One region of the Clostridium estertheticum genome, then DNA from elsewhere that is predicted to be linked to it. Evidence: riboswitches for the same ligand, from Rfam matches in the RefSeq annotation. Region 1 holds a riboswitch; the other holds the start of a gene.
The links. Region 1 has a riboswitch for lysine ahead of A7L45_RS20070 (aspartate kinase). Riboswitches for the same ligand answer to the same signal wherever they lie in the genome.

Region 2: it holds a riboswitch for lysine, as region 1 does, so the genes downstream of both, kal (3-aminobutyryl-CoA ammonia lyase) here and A7L45_RS20070 (aspartate kinase) in region 1, are expected to answer to the same signal.

What each region holds. Positions count from the first base shown of each region.
Region 1 is NZ_CP015756.1:4,303,728-4,309,537, forward strand. Features, by position in the region: gene lysA (diaminopimelate decarboxylase) at 1-1,262, opposite strand, end outside; gene A7L45_RS20070 (aspartate kinase) at 1,292-2,491, opposite strand; lysine riboswitch at 2,678-2,849, opposite strand; gene asnB (asparagine synthase (glutamine-hydrolyzing)) at 3,022-4,863, shown strand; gene A7L45_RS20080 (DUF3231 family protein) at 4,921-5,810, opposite strand, start outside.
Region 2 is NZ_CP015756.1:905,182-910,991, reverse strand. Features, by position in the region: gene atoD (acetate CoA-transferase subunit alpha) at 1-163, opposite strand, end outside; gene kce (3-keto-5-aminohexanoate cleavage enzyme) at 222-1,043, opposite strand; gene kal (3-aminobutyryl-CoA ammonia lyase) at 1,065-1,445, opposite strand; lysine riboswitch at 1,588-1,767, opposite strand; gene A7L45_RS04335 (short-chain fatty acid transporter) at 1,950-3,368, opposite strand; gene A7L45_RS04330 (hypothetical protein) at 3,615-3,914, opposite strand; gene A7L45_RS04325 (YitT family protein) at 4,207-5,082, shown strand; gene A7L45_RS04320 (plasmid pRiA4b ORF-3 family protein) at 5,176-5,810, opposite strand, start outside.

The DNA.
Region 1 (5,810 bases):
GTTTGTCTTTTGCATATTATTTTGTGATTACCCTCATTAACTAAAACTACTGGAGCCTTAGGTATTTTATTATAATTACTACTCATTGAATAACCATAAGCACCAGTTGATAATACAGCCATGAGGTCCCCACTATTCACCTTTGGTAACTTAACACCCTCAAGGAGTATATCCCCACTTTCACAGCACTTACCTGCAATAGTAACTACTTCCATACATGGTCCACTTATTTTATTTGCAAGTACACATTGATACTGTGCATTATACAAAGCTGGTCTTATATTATCAGTCATTCCACCATCTACTGCCACATACTTTCTAACATCTGGAATATCCTTTATTGCGCCTACAGTATATAGTGTTATACCTGCATTAGCTACAATTGATCTACCCGGTTCTATAACAAGAATGGGCTGTTTTATTCCATATTCTTTGCAACGAACTTTAGTCTCCTCGAGTATAACTGAGCAAAATTCTTCTATTTTCTTAGGCTCATCACCTTCATCATAATAAACGCCAAATCCCCCACCTAAATCTAATTCTTCTATATCATAATTAAACTTTTCTTTTATATGTTTAACTACAGTTATCATTATATTTACTGCTTCCCTATAAGGTTCTACTTCGAAAATTTGTGACCCTATATGACAATGAAGTCCTGCAAGTTTTATACTGGCTAAACTTAAAGCAGTCCTTATAACTTCTTCAAGTTCATTATTTAATATAGTGAATCCAAACTTTGAGTCAATCTGTCCAGTTTTTATGTAATCATGAGTATGAGCTTCTATACCAGGAGTTACTCTAAGAATAACCCGTTGTATAATACCTTTTTCCTTTGCATTTTCATTGATAATTTCCATTTCATGAAGATTATCTACCACAAAAGTTCCTACTCCAAGTTCTATTGCCATTTTAATTTCATCAATTGTTTTATTATTACCATGAAAATATATGTTTTCCATTGGAAATTCAGCCTTATAAGCAGTATACAATTCTCCTCCAGAAACTACATCTAAATATAAACCTTCACCTTTTATAATTTGACACATTGCAATAGTTAAAAATGCTTTCCCTGCATAAGCTACCTTATTATGTTCGCTCTTAGCTTTAAAAGATTTATAGAACCTTCTACAATTATCTCGTATAAGCTGTTCATCCATTATGTAAAGTGGAGTACCATATTCCTTTGCTAGAACCTGAGCACTTACACCTGCAATACTTAGCGTATTATTCTCATCTTTTACGTTACCGAAAAATCTCACATAAATCCCTCCTTATATCGCTATATTATTTATAAATTAAATTCATTTGCAACAATCTTTATAGCCTTTAGTTTATCACTAGTTTTAATTGCACAAGTAATTCTTATTTCTGATGTAGTAATCATTTTAATCTCGATATCATTTGCACTAAAAACCTTAAACATTCTAGCAGCTACTCCAGAGGTTGTCTTCATACCCAGACCCACCATAGAAAATTTAGTTATATCCTCATCAACTATAACTTTATTATCACCTGTTAATTTTTCTATAATTTTCAAACTATCCTTTAAGCTTTCTTTAGGAATTGTGAATGACACACTCACCATTCCATCTACAGGTGATGATTGACTTATCATATCTATATTAACCCTTTTACTTCCTATAGCTTCAAATATCGTGGACAATATATTTACATCTTTAGGTATATTCTTAAGAGTTACCGCAACATCATCATCATTTGTTGCAATACCAGTTACTGGTTTACTTTCCATATTCACGTTTTTTACCTCCTTAATTACAGTTCCTTTAATATCACTATCACTTAATCCTACGTATATAGGTATACCATATTTTTGAGCAAGCTCGATTGACCTTGAATGCATTATCTGAGCTCCTAAACTTGCAAGTTCAAGCATCTCTTCATATTCTATTTCATCTAATTTTTTAGCCTCGCTATAAGCTCTGGGATCTACACTATATATACCAGAAACATCCGTATATATTTCACATCTTCCATCAAGCTTTACAGCTAATGCAACCGCAGTAGTATCAGAACCACCTCTACCAAGTGTAGTAATATCACCTTCTCCATTTATTCCTTGAAAGCCAGCAACTATTACAATTTTACCTTCTTTTAAACTTTTTTTAATTTTGTTACCATGTATATCCTCAATTAATGCCTTACCATATTGTCCACTAGTCTTAATTCCAATTTGGTATGCGGTATAACTTATTGCATCATATCCAAGTCCCTTAATTGCCATAGCAAGTAATGCACTTGAAATTATTTCTCCCGTTGAGAGTAATGCATCTAATTCCCTTTTATCTGGCTCTTCTCCTATCCCTTTTGATAAGGATAATAAATCATCTGTAGTATCTCCCATAGCTGATACTACTATTACTAAATCCGTATCCTTATCTTTTCTTTTTATTATACTTTGTGCGATCTTTTTAATTTTTTCTGTAGTACCTACAGATGAACCCCCATACTTTTGGACAACTACTGACATTATTAAATCATCTCCTGGGTCGCTGCCTATTAACAGCTAATAATTTTACAACTTTTTCGAATCCTTATTATGTAATTAATATTATTAAATTTTCTTCTATACTGTTAATACATGTTTCCAAAAAAAAATAATGCAGCAAAGGAACACCCTTGCTGCATAAAATATGTATTTTTACACAAACTTCGTGTACCTTGTAGCTCTCCACTAATAAATTAGTGACAACCCTACACATATTATGTGTAAAACCAGAAAATAATTTTACCAAATATATTTTCTTCGGCCATAACTCCTTTTCTTATTTATCCTCGCTTGCATGCTCCAAATAAGTACTAATAGACACAGCACCTCTACCCTAGGTAGTTTATTATTTAATTAGTCTCTAGTTTATCATAATATGTTTAGAAGTACAAGTGTCAATTATCTGAGTTTTTACTGAATTCTAAATTAACCTATACTATTTATATACACCTTTCAAAATAAATAACATAACATATATATGACAATGTTATTTAAATTTAGGAGATGATAAAATGTGCGGTATTGCAGGATGGATTAATTTGTACGCTAATATTGAAAAAGATAATAGAATTCTTTTTAAAATGACCGATACATTAAAACAAAGAGGACCTGATGCCGGTGGTTTTCATTTTTCAAAGCATGCGCTTTTAGGTCATAGGCGTCTTGTGGTTGTTGATCCAGAAGGCGGCTCACAACCTATGACAAGAAAAATAGGCAATAATACCTATACTATCGTTTATAATGGTGAGCTATATAATACAGAAGACGTACGGAAGATATTAAAAGAAAATGGTTTTAGTTTTACCTCATATTCTGATACTGAAGTGCTTCTAGTAGCTTTTATTTTCTGGGGAGCCGAATGTGTTAAACATATAAACGGCATTTATGCCTTTGGAGTTTGGAATGAAACACATCAAACATTATTTTTAGCGAGAGATCCACTAGGGGTTAAGCCACTATTTTATACACTCAAGGATAATTCATTAATTTTCGGTTCAGAGATAAAGACACTTTTAGCTCATCCGTTGGTAGACCCAATCCTTGATAAACAAGGTCTTACTGAGCTATTCGGCTTTGGACCTGCAAGACCTCTTGGTAGTGGCATCTTTCAAAATATAAAAGAATTACCACCATCGCATAACTTAATTTATAATAAGGAGGGTATTAAAACAAAAGAATATTGGAAACTTACTGCTAAAACACATGATGAGAATTTATCTACAACTACAGATCACATACGTTCATTGCTTGTAGATTCAATAGAAAGGCAACTAGTTGCGGATGTTCCAGTGTGCACATTTTTATCTGGCGGTCTTGACTCAAGTATAATTTCGGCAGTAGCCTCTACCTATTTCAAGAAAAATAATATGCCTAACTTGAACACCTATTCTATAGATTATGTTGATAATAGAAAGTTTTTTAAACCTACAGAATTTCAACCAAATACGGATGCAGACTGGATTTATAAAATGGTAGACTATATTGGATCTGATCATCACGATATATTAATTGATACACCCGAGCTTTCCTCATATCTTAAAGATGCTGTTATGGCTACCGATTTACCAGGTATGGCTGACGTAGACTCATCATTATATCTCTTTTGCAAAGAGGTAAGAAAAAATTCTACAGTTGCTCTTTCTGGCGAATGCGCTGATGAACTCTTTGGTGGTTATCCATGGTTTAGACGCGAGGAAGATATTAATGCGACTACATTCCCATGGTCAAAATTCGTAAATGATAGAAAAAGTATACTCTCTGGTGATCTTCAGAGTCTTCCACTAGAAGAGTATGTTCAAGATAAATATGATGAAAGTTTAAGACAGGTTCCAGGTGTTCCTGGTGAAAGTCAAAGAGAGCATAGAATGAGAGAATTATTCTATTTAAATATAAAATGGTTTATGATAACCTTGCTTACAAGGAAAGATAGAATGAGTATGGCGAGTGGCCTTGAAGTAAGAGTTCCTTTTGCAGACCAAAGACTTGTAGAATATGCCTATAATATTCCTATGGATATGAAATATTATAAAGGACGTGAAAAAGGAATTCTACGTGAAGCTCTCACGGGCCTTCTTCCAGATGATGTACTTTGGAGGAAAAAGAGTCCTTATCCAAAAACTCATAATCCAGGTTATACAATGGCTGTTCAAAAGCTTATGAATAATATACTAAAGGATAAATCATCACCAATACTACAACTAATAGACCAAAAGCATGTTCAAGAAATAGTTGATTCAGGTGGTAATGCATATAAAAATCCTTGGTATGGTCAACTTATGACAGGGCCTCAACTTATAGCATATTTAATTCAAGTAAATACTTGGCTTAAAGAGTATAACGTTATATTAAAGTGAGCAAAAAAAGTATATATTACGCGTATTGCAATACGCGTAATATATACTTTTTCAGTTTTATGTAACTGGCTCCCCATAAATTGGGACTACTCTTGTCCAGCCTTTCATTTTCCCATACTTAAGATATTTGTCATAATAACTGAGCTCATCATCAAGGATATCAGTCCATAACTTACGCAAGGATTCATTCCTAATAGTCTCAATAATTGCTCTGAGATGAGCATCTAATGAAGCTAATTGCCAGCTTAGAATGATTCGGTACATAAACTTATCTGTAATCATTTCAGGGTCTATTGGAGTTGCTACCGGTAGTGATGATCTATTAGGCAACAGTATATTAAGCTTTAATGCTAACTTTTCAAGCTTGTTAACCTGCTTGTTGTAAATATATAACCCATGTTCAAGTATCACTTTAAACTCAGTATCATGAGCAAAACCTGAGAATATACCAATGAGTTCAATTTGTTCATATCTCATAACAATATGATCCCAAATATGAAAGGCTTCTGAAGTTGAAAGCTGTTCTTTATCCTGAATAACAGCAGTTTTATAAGTAGGATATGTTTCCTCCCAGCCCTTCAATTTACCAAACTTATAAAGGGTATCAAAATCCTGAAAATGTACCTTTAAATCTTCTATGATAATATTTCTTAAATTATCATTCGTACTAGTTGATCGAACCGCATGGCTTAGAGACATCAGCTGAGCTACAAGATCATGGTATATCTTTTTATATATATAATCATCTGTTATATCATTAAGTCGAGTTGCAAATTTCACGTCCACCGGAGGTCTGTTTGGCATTATTATACGAAACTTTTCACCTAATTTTTCTAAATTATTTATTTGATTTTCAAAATTTTTCTGAAATCCACTTAGGATTGCTTCCCAATCTACGTCATGAACAAAGTTCTTAAATAATTGAACTGTTTGAGTGCTGACATATC
Region 2 (5,810 bases), 1.4 Mb from region 1:
AACTTGTATCATTTGCAATTATAGTTAAATTTTTGACATTTGTTTCTACTAATAAATCTATAATCTTTTCTGGTGTTCCACAAGCTAAAAACCCACCTATCATTATTGACATTCCGTCTTTAAGTAGAGGTCTAATTTGTTCTAACTCTACAACTTTATTCACTTATTTTGCCTCCTTCTATTCATTTTTAGGACATAACAACATTTATGCTTATCTTCATTTAAGGCAATAAACCTAGTATTTTTCTTGCTTCATGTGGAGTTGCAATTTCTCTACTAAGATCCTTCGCAATTCTAACTACTCTTTCTACTAATTCTGCATTTGATTTAGCTGGGACACCCTTTTCAATATATACATTATCTTCAAATCCAACTCTTACATGCCCACCCATAATAATAGCCATAGCTACCATTTGAAACTCATATCTCCCAATTCCTGATACTGTGAAAGTACTCCCCGCTGGTATACTTTCTTGCATAAATAATAGATCTCTTGGTGATGCATTAATCCCACCATTTACACCCATAACAAAATTAAAATGCATTGGTGTTTTAATAAAACCTTTCTTTTGAAGCCTTATAGCCATGTCTACCATTCCCTTATCAAAAACCTCAATTTCCGGTTTTACGCCAGATTCAATCATCCTTTCTCCAAATTCTTTAATTGTATTTTCAGTATTTACAAATATGTCATCTCCACCAAAATTACAAGTTCCTGCATCTAAAGTTGCCATTTCTGGTCTAAGATTTATAGGTTGTAATCTTTCTGTGTTACTCATCCCTACTGCTCCACCAGTTGACGGTTGAATGATTACATCTGGGCACCTTTCTTTTATAGCTTCCATGCATGCCTCGAATCTTATTAAGTCTTGAGTGGGTGTTCCATCATCTTTCCTTACATGCAAATGAATAATGCTAGCTCCTGCTTTATATGCTTTTTCAGCTTCCATTGCTATTTCAAGAATAGTATAAGGCACATTTAGATTGTGTTCTTTTGTAACTTCCGCTCCGCATATAGCCGCAGTAATTATTAATTTTTCCATCTGTTACCTCCTTGTTGTTCTCTATTTTCTTTGTTTATCTTTTAGAACCACACAAGTTCCACTTGCCTTGCAAACAACTATTGGTTCATCTAATACATCACAAGCTGAATCATTTATATCTGGCCTTGGCACTATAATCTTCCTTGCCTCAAAAATCATTTTTCTTGAAGAATTCCCTACACTCACTATTTCTCCAACCGCTTCTATATAATCTCCCGCATAAACTGGTTCTAAAAACTCTACAGCATCATAGGCTTTGAATAATCCTTCATCACCATCATTTAGAATTAGAAGTTCTGTAGCCACATCCCCGAATAATTGAAGCATTCTTGCTCCATCCACTAAATTTCCACCATAATGTGCATCATGAGCACTCATTCTTAATCTAATTAAAGATTTCATTTTATCCTCCTTTTTAATCATAGTGTCTAATTTGCAATCCTAGGTTGATTCTATTGTGTACACAGAAAAAGGCACTGAATTTTCAGTGCCTTAATTAATAGAAACAAAAACCTATTAATGCAATGAAAAATTAACTTTCCATTACATAAATAGCTCTCCATAAGAACTTCATGACAGTGATAGAAATACTATTTTCTATCACCAAGAATATCTTTAAGAACCAAAATATCCTTTCGGCAAACAACTCCTTCATTTTTGACATTGGATGTTCCTATCCTTAGCATTCAAAAACTACCCCTTTATTTGCACCTCTATTTATGTTAAATTATTAAATTTTATTTTAATTTTGTATCTAACTTAATTATATTATTTACACTCCAACCTCCTAAAATTTCTTATGATACCACTTTATTCAATTTTCTAAGATATATTACAGTTTTAAATAATAAAGTTCAAGATAATATAACTTTAATTACTACACCCAATATAAACCCTATAAACTAATTAAAAGATTGCTGGAATATAAGGCACCGTTTTTGCCAAAATCCATACCATAAAAATAACAACCGGCAAATGGAATACTAACTGCAAAATTGAAAATCCTGCAAGATCCCTTGCTTTCACGCCCATAATACCCATCAATGGTAACATCCAGAAAGGATTGATGAAATTCGGTAAAGCCTCAGCTGCATTATATACTTGCACCACCCATCCAAGTCCAACATGTAAATGTTTTGCCGCCTCAAGAAGATATGGTGCTTCTACTACGAATTTTCCACCGCCTGATGGAAGGAAGAGCCCTAGAATGGCAGAATAAATTCCAACAATGGCTGGAAATGTATTTTGAGTAGAAATGGAAAGGAAAAACTTCATTAATAATTCAGTAAGCCCAGAACCCATTAACACACCAAAAATACCTGCATAAATAGGGAATTGAATCAGTACACCACCAGTAGCAGGTATAGCCTTAGCTGCTGCATTCAAAAAACTTCTTGGAGTCCAGTGTAATAACATACCTAACATTAAAAAGATAAAATTATACGTATTAAGATCTAGAGCAGCTATAGGCCCTTTAGTGTTAATTACATTAAAAACATAGACAATTCCTATGGATACGATTACAAAAGTTAATATAGGACTATACTCTAACCACTCACCAGGCTTCTCAGCTTTGGTTCTTTCCTTGGTGTCTTCCCCTTCTCCGTAATTAATACCAGCCATTTCTGCCGTTTTAGCCTTATCTGCGTTAGGAGTAGAGTAATAACAAATTGTAACCGACATAACAATAAGTACTATAATCATTACTAAGTTTTGCCAAGTAAAAATAGTTTCTGTAAGTGGTATTGTACCGCTAATTTTATACAATGAAGTAGGAATAGATGACTTCGTTGTCATAAGTAGCGCTGGTGCGGAAGAAAGTCCTAAAGCCCAAATACTTCCGAGACCAAGGTATCCTGCTGCACCTATCGCTCTGTAATCAACACCTTTTACCCGTTTGCTCACTTCTCGAATCAATATTCCACTAAAAATTAAGCTAAATCCCCAACTTAACAAAGATGCAACCATTGCAAAGAAAGCAACGAAGGCAACCGCAGTCTTTGGAGTTTTTGGAATAGCTGATAGTTTTACAATAAGCCTGTTGACTGGTTTAGACGTAGCTACGACATAACCACTAATTACAACAAATGCCATTTGCATCGCGAATGGTACTAAATCCCAAAAGTGAGAACCAAAATCAACACCAATTTGTATAGGAGTACGTCCCATAAATAGTGCTGCCAATCCTACAATAACCACCGCAATAATCGCAAATATATAGGCATCTGGGAACCACTTTTCACTCCAATCTGCGAGAACAAATCCGGCGCGAGCCATGAATCCTTCTTTAACCTGTCCTGTTTCGCTCTTTTTCTTATTACTCACTCTATTACACGTCCTTTCCTATAAGTTTTTTTGATCTACTAATTCTTATGCAAACCCAAATTAGAAAAGACATAAATCAATAAAAAACATGAATAATTGAAACTAAATAGCTAAATCTAAAATCACAAAAATAGGGCAAGCAGATATATTTATCCACTGACCCTATTTCTCTAAGTTTTTATTATTTACTCTGTCTACTTTAAAGAAAAAATATCAACTTTTGTTATAATAATTCCAACGTTCTAATTATTGTATTAACTTAATTACTGAAGAATTTTCTGAGATATAAGGTAATTGTTTTATCATAGTATAAATATATTTTGGTTTTAATTTATCATCACTTAAAACTTGCTTCAGTGATAATTTTTCATAGTACAACAATTTGCACCAAAAACTGGAAAAGTCTTCTTTTGTAATAAAAATTGTATTTTCACTTTCTTTAACAACAAATCCCGAATCAAATTTCTCCAAAATGTTCATGTCTATGTAGTCATCATTTGATAACAGTAATAATACATCATCCCACATTTTCTTAAATGTAATCATTAAATTTCCCCCTAAATATAAAATTGTTAATTTCATTTTACCGCATTCTTTTATTTTACCATGTTTTTACATATTTATCCATACATTTATTTTAATATATGGTATTATTATCTATTTAATAATTTATTTACATGCACTTATTTAAAATTAACATAACCTGAAATTAATCTAAAGTACCTATAAGTTGTATAATCAACAAAATATTATTTAACAACCAATCCCAACCTACCGTTGTTAACAAATATCTGTTACAATAATTATATATGTAATAAATCGCAAGGATGGTGATATTGTGAAGAAAATTGACTTTAATAAAAATGTATTGGATTTCTTATTTGTAAGCATGGGTTGTTTATTGATTGCATTTTCAATTACTTCTATACTAAGACCAAATGGATTAATAACTGGTGGCATAACTGGGATATCTATAATACTAGAAAAATTAATTCATATTAAATATACCTATATCAATTATATGTTATCTATTTCAGTTTTAACTTTTGCTTGGATATCTATGGGGAAAAGAGAAGGTATAAAAATAATCACTCTCTCCATAATATTTCCTATTATACTAATAATTTTTGAAAGATTTAATTATAGCTTTATAAAAAATGATATGATGCTAGCTTCAGTTTATTTTGGACTTATTTGTGGAATTGGCTCTGGTCTTGTGCTAAAAAGAGGGTTTTCAATGGGAGGAACTGATACTATTGCGAAAATTCTTCATCATAAGATTTTTACCTTTGTAAGCATAAGTGAGATTCTACTTTGTATTGATGGAACACTAATTGCATCATCAGTTATAGTATATAATTCAAATATCGCACTTTATGCTATTATTTCACAAATTATAATGGTAAATATGATTGACGCTGTAATGTTTGGATTTGGTTCAAAGAAGGTGAAACTTGAGATAATAAGCGATCATCATCAAGCTATAACTCAATATATAATCCACACTATTAAAAGAGGAGTTACCAGTTATGAAGTAAAAGGTGGTTATAAAAATTTACCACGCTTAAAACTTCTAACACTCTGTTCTCCAAGAGAATCTATGTTAATTAAAAGGTATATAGCAGAAACTGATCCAGATGCCTTTGTAGATGTTTTGCCTGTAATCTCAGTATGGGGCAAAGGAATAGGATTTGATCGATTATCCGGAGAGTAAAATAAATATGAGCAAAAATGATCCCTTAGGGAGGTAATAAGAAATTACCTCCCTATTACCACTTCCACCAGGACACAAATCACTTCTTCTAATTTATCTGCGCAAAACATTTTTCAAACGTCTATTTACAGAGTCCGAATCATAATCCTTATACCTCTGACCTTGCGCCCACCTTTTAATATTTTCATATTCATCATGATTAGGATTTTTCATTATTTTTAAAAATTCCTTATATCCAGTAATACCCCCAACATCTTCTGGTGGAGTATTGCCAGCACCCATTACACAAGTTGGGTAATTTTTATCATACTTCGCATTAACACCTTGTATAGTAATTTCATGCTCCCAGTTATCGCCGTAGTCATAACAATAAACTATTCGATATTTCTGATTAGTATATTCTGAAATATCAACCTGTGAATCTAAAAGTATTTTACATCCTTGAGATTCTTCATAAACTTCTTCAAATTCACTAATAACATTTAGGACATATTTACCTTCATCATCAATAACATTGAATTCATACAGATGGTAGTCTTTCCAATCAAAAGCGACTTGGAGTATTTCATGAAGTTCCTTAAATGTAGTATTTATAGGAGTTATAATTCTTCTCCACGCTATTTTAGGATATAATTTAAGTTTAACTATTAAATCTACTGCCTCACATCTAACAATTTCTTCACCAGCAAATATTTTAAGATCCTTGCTTAGCAGTTCATACGGATAGT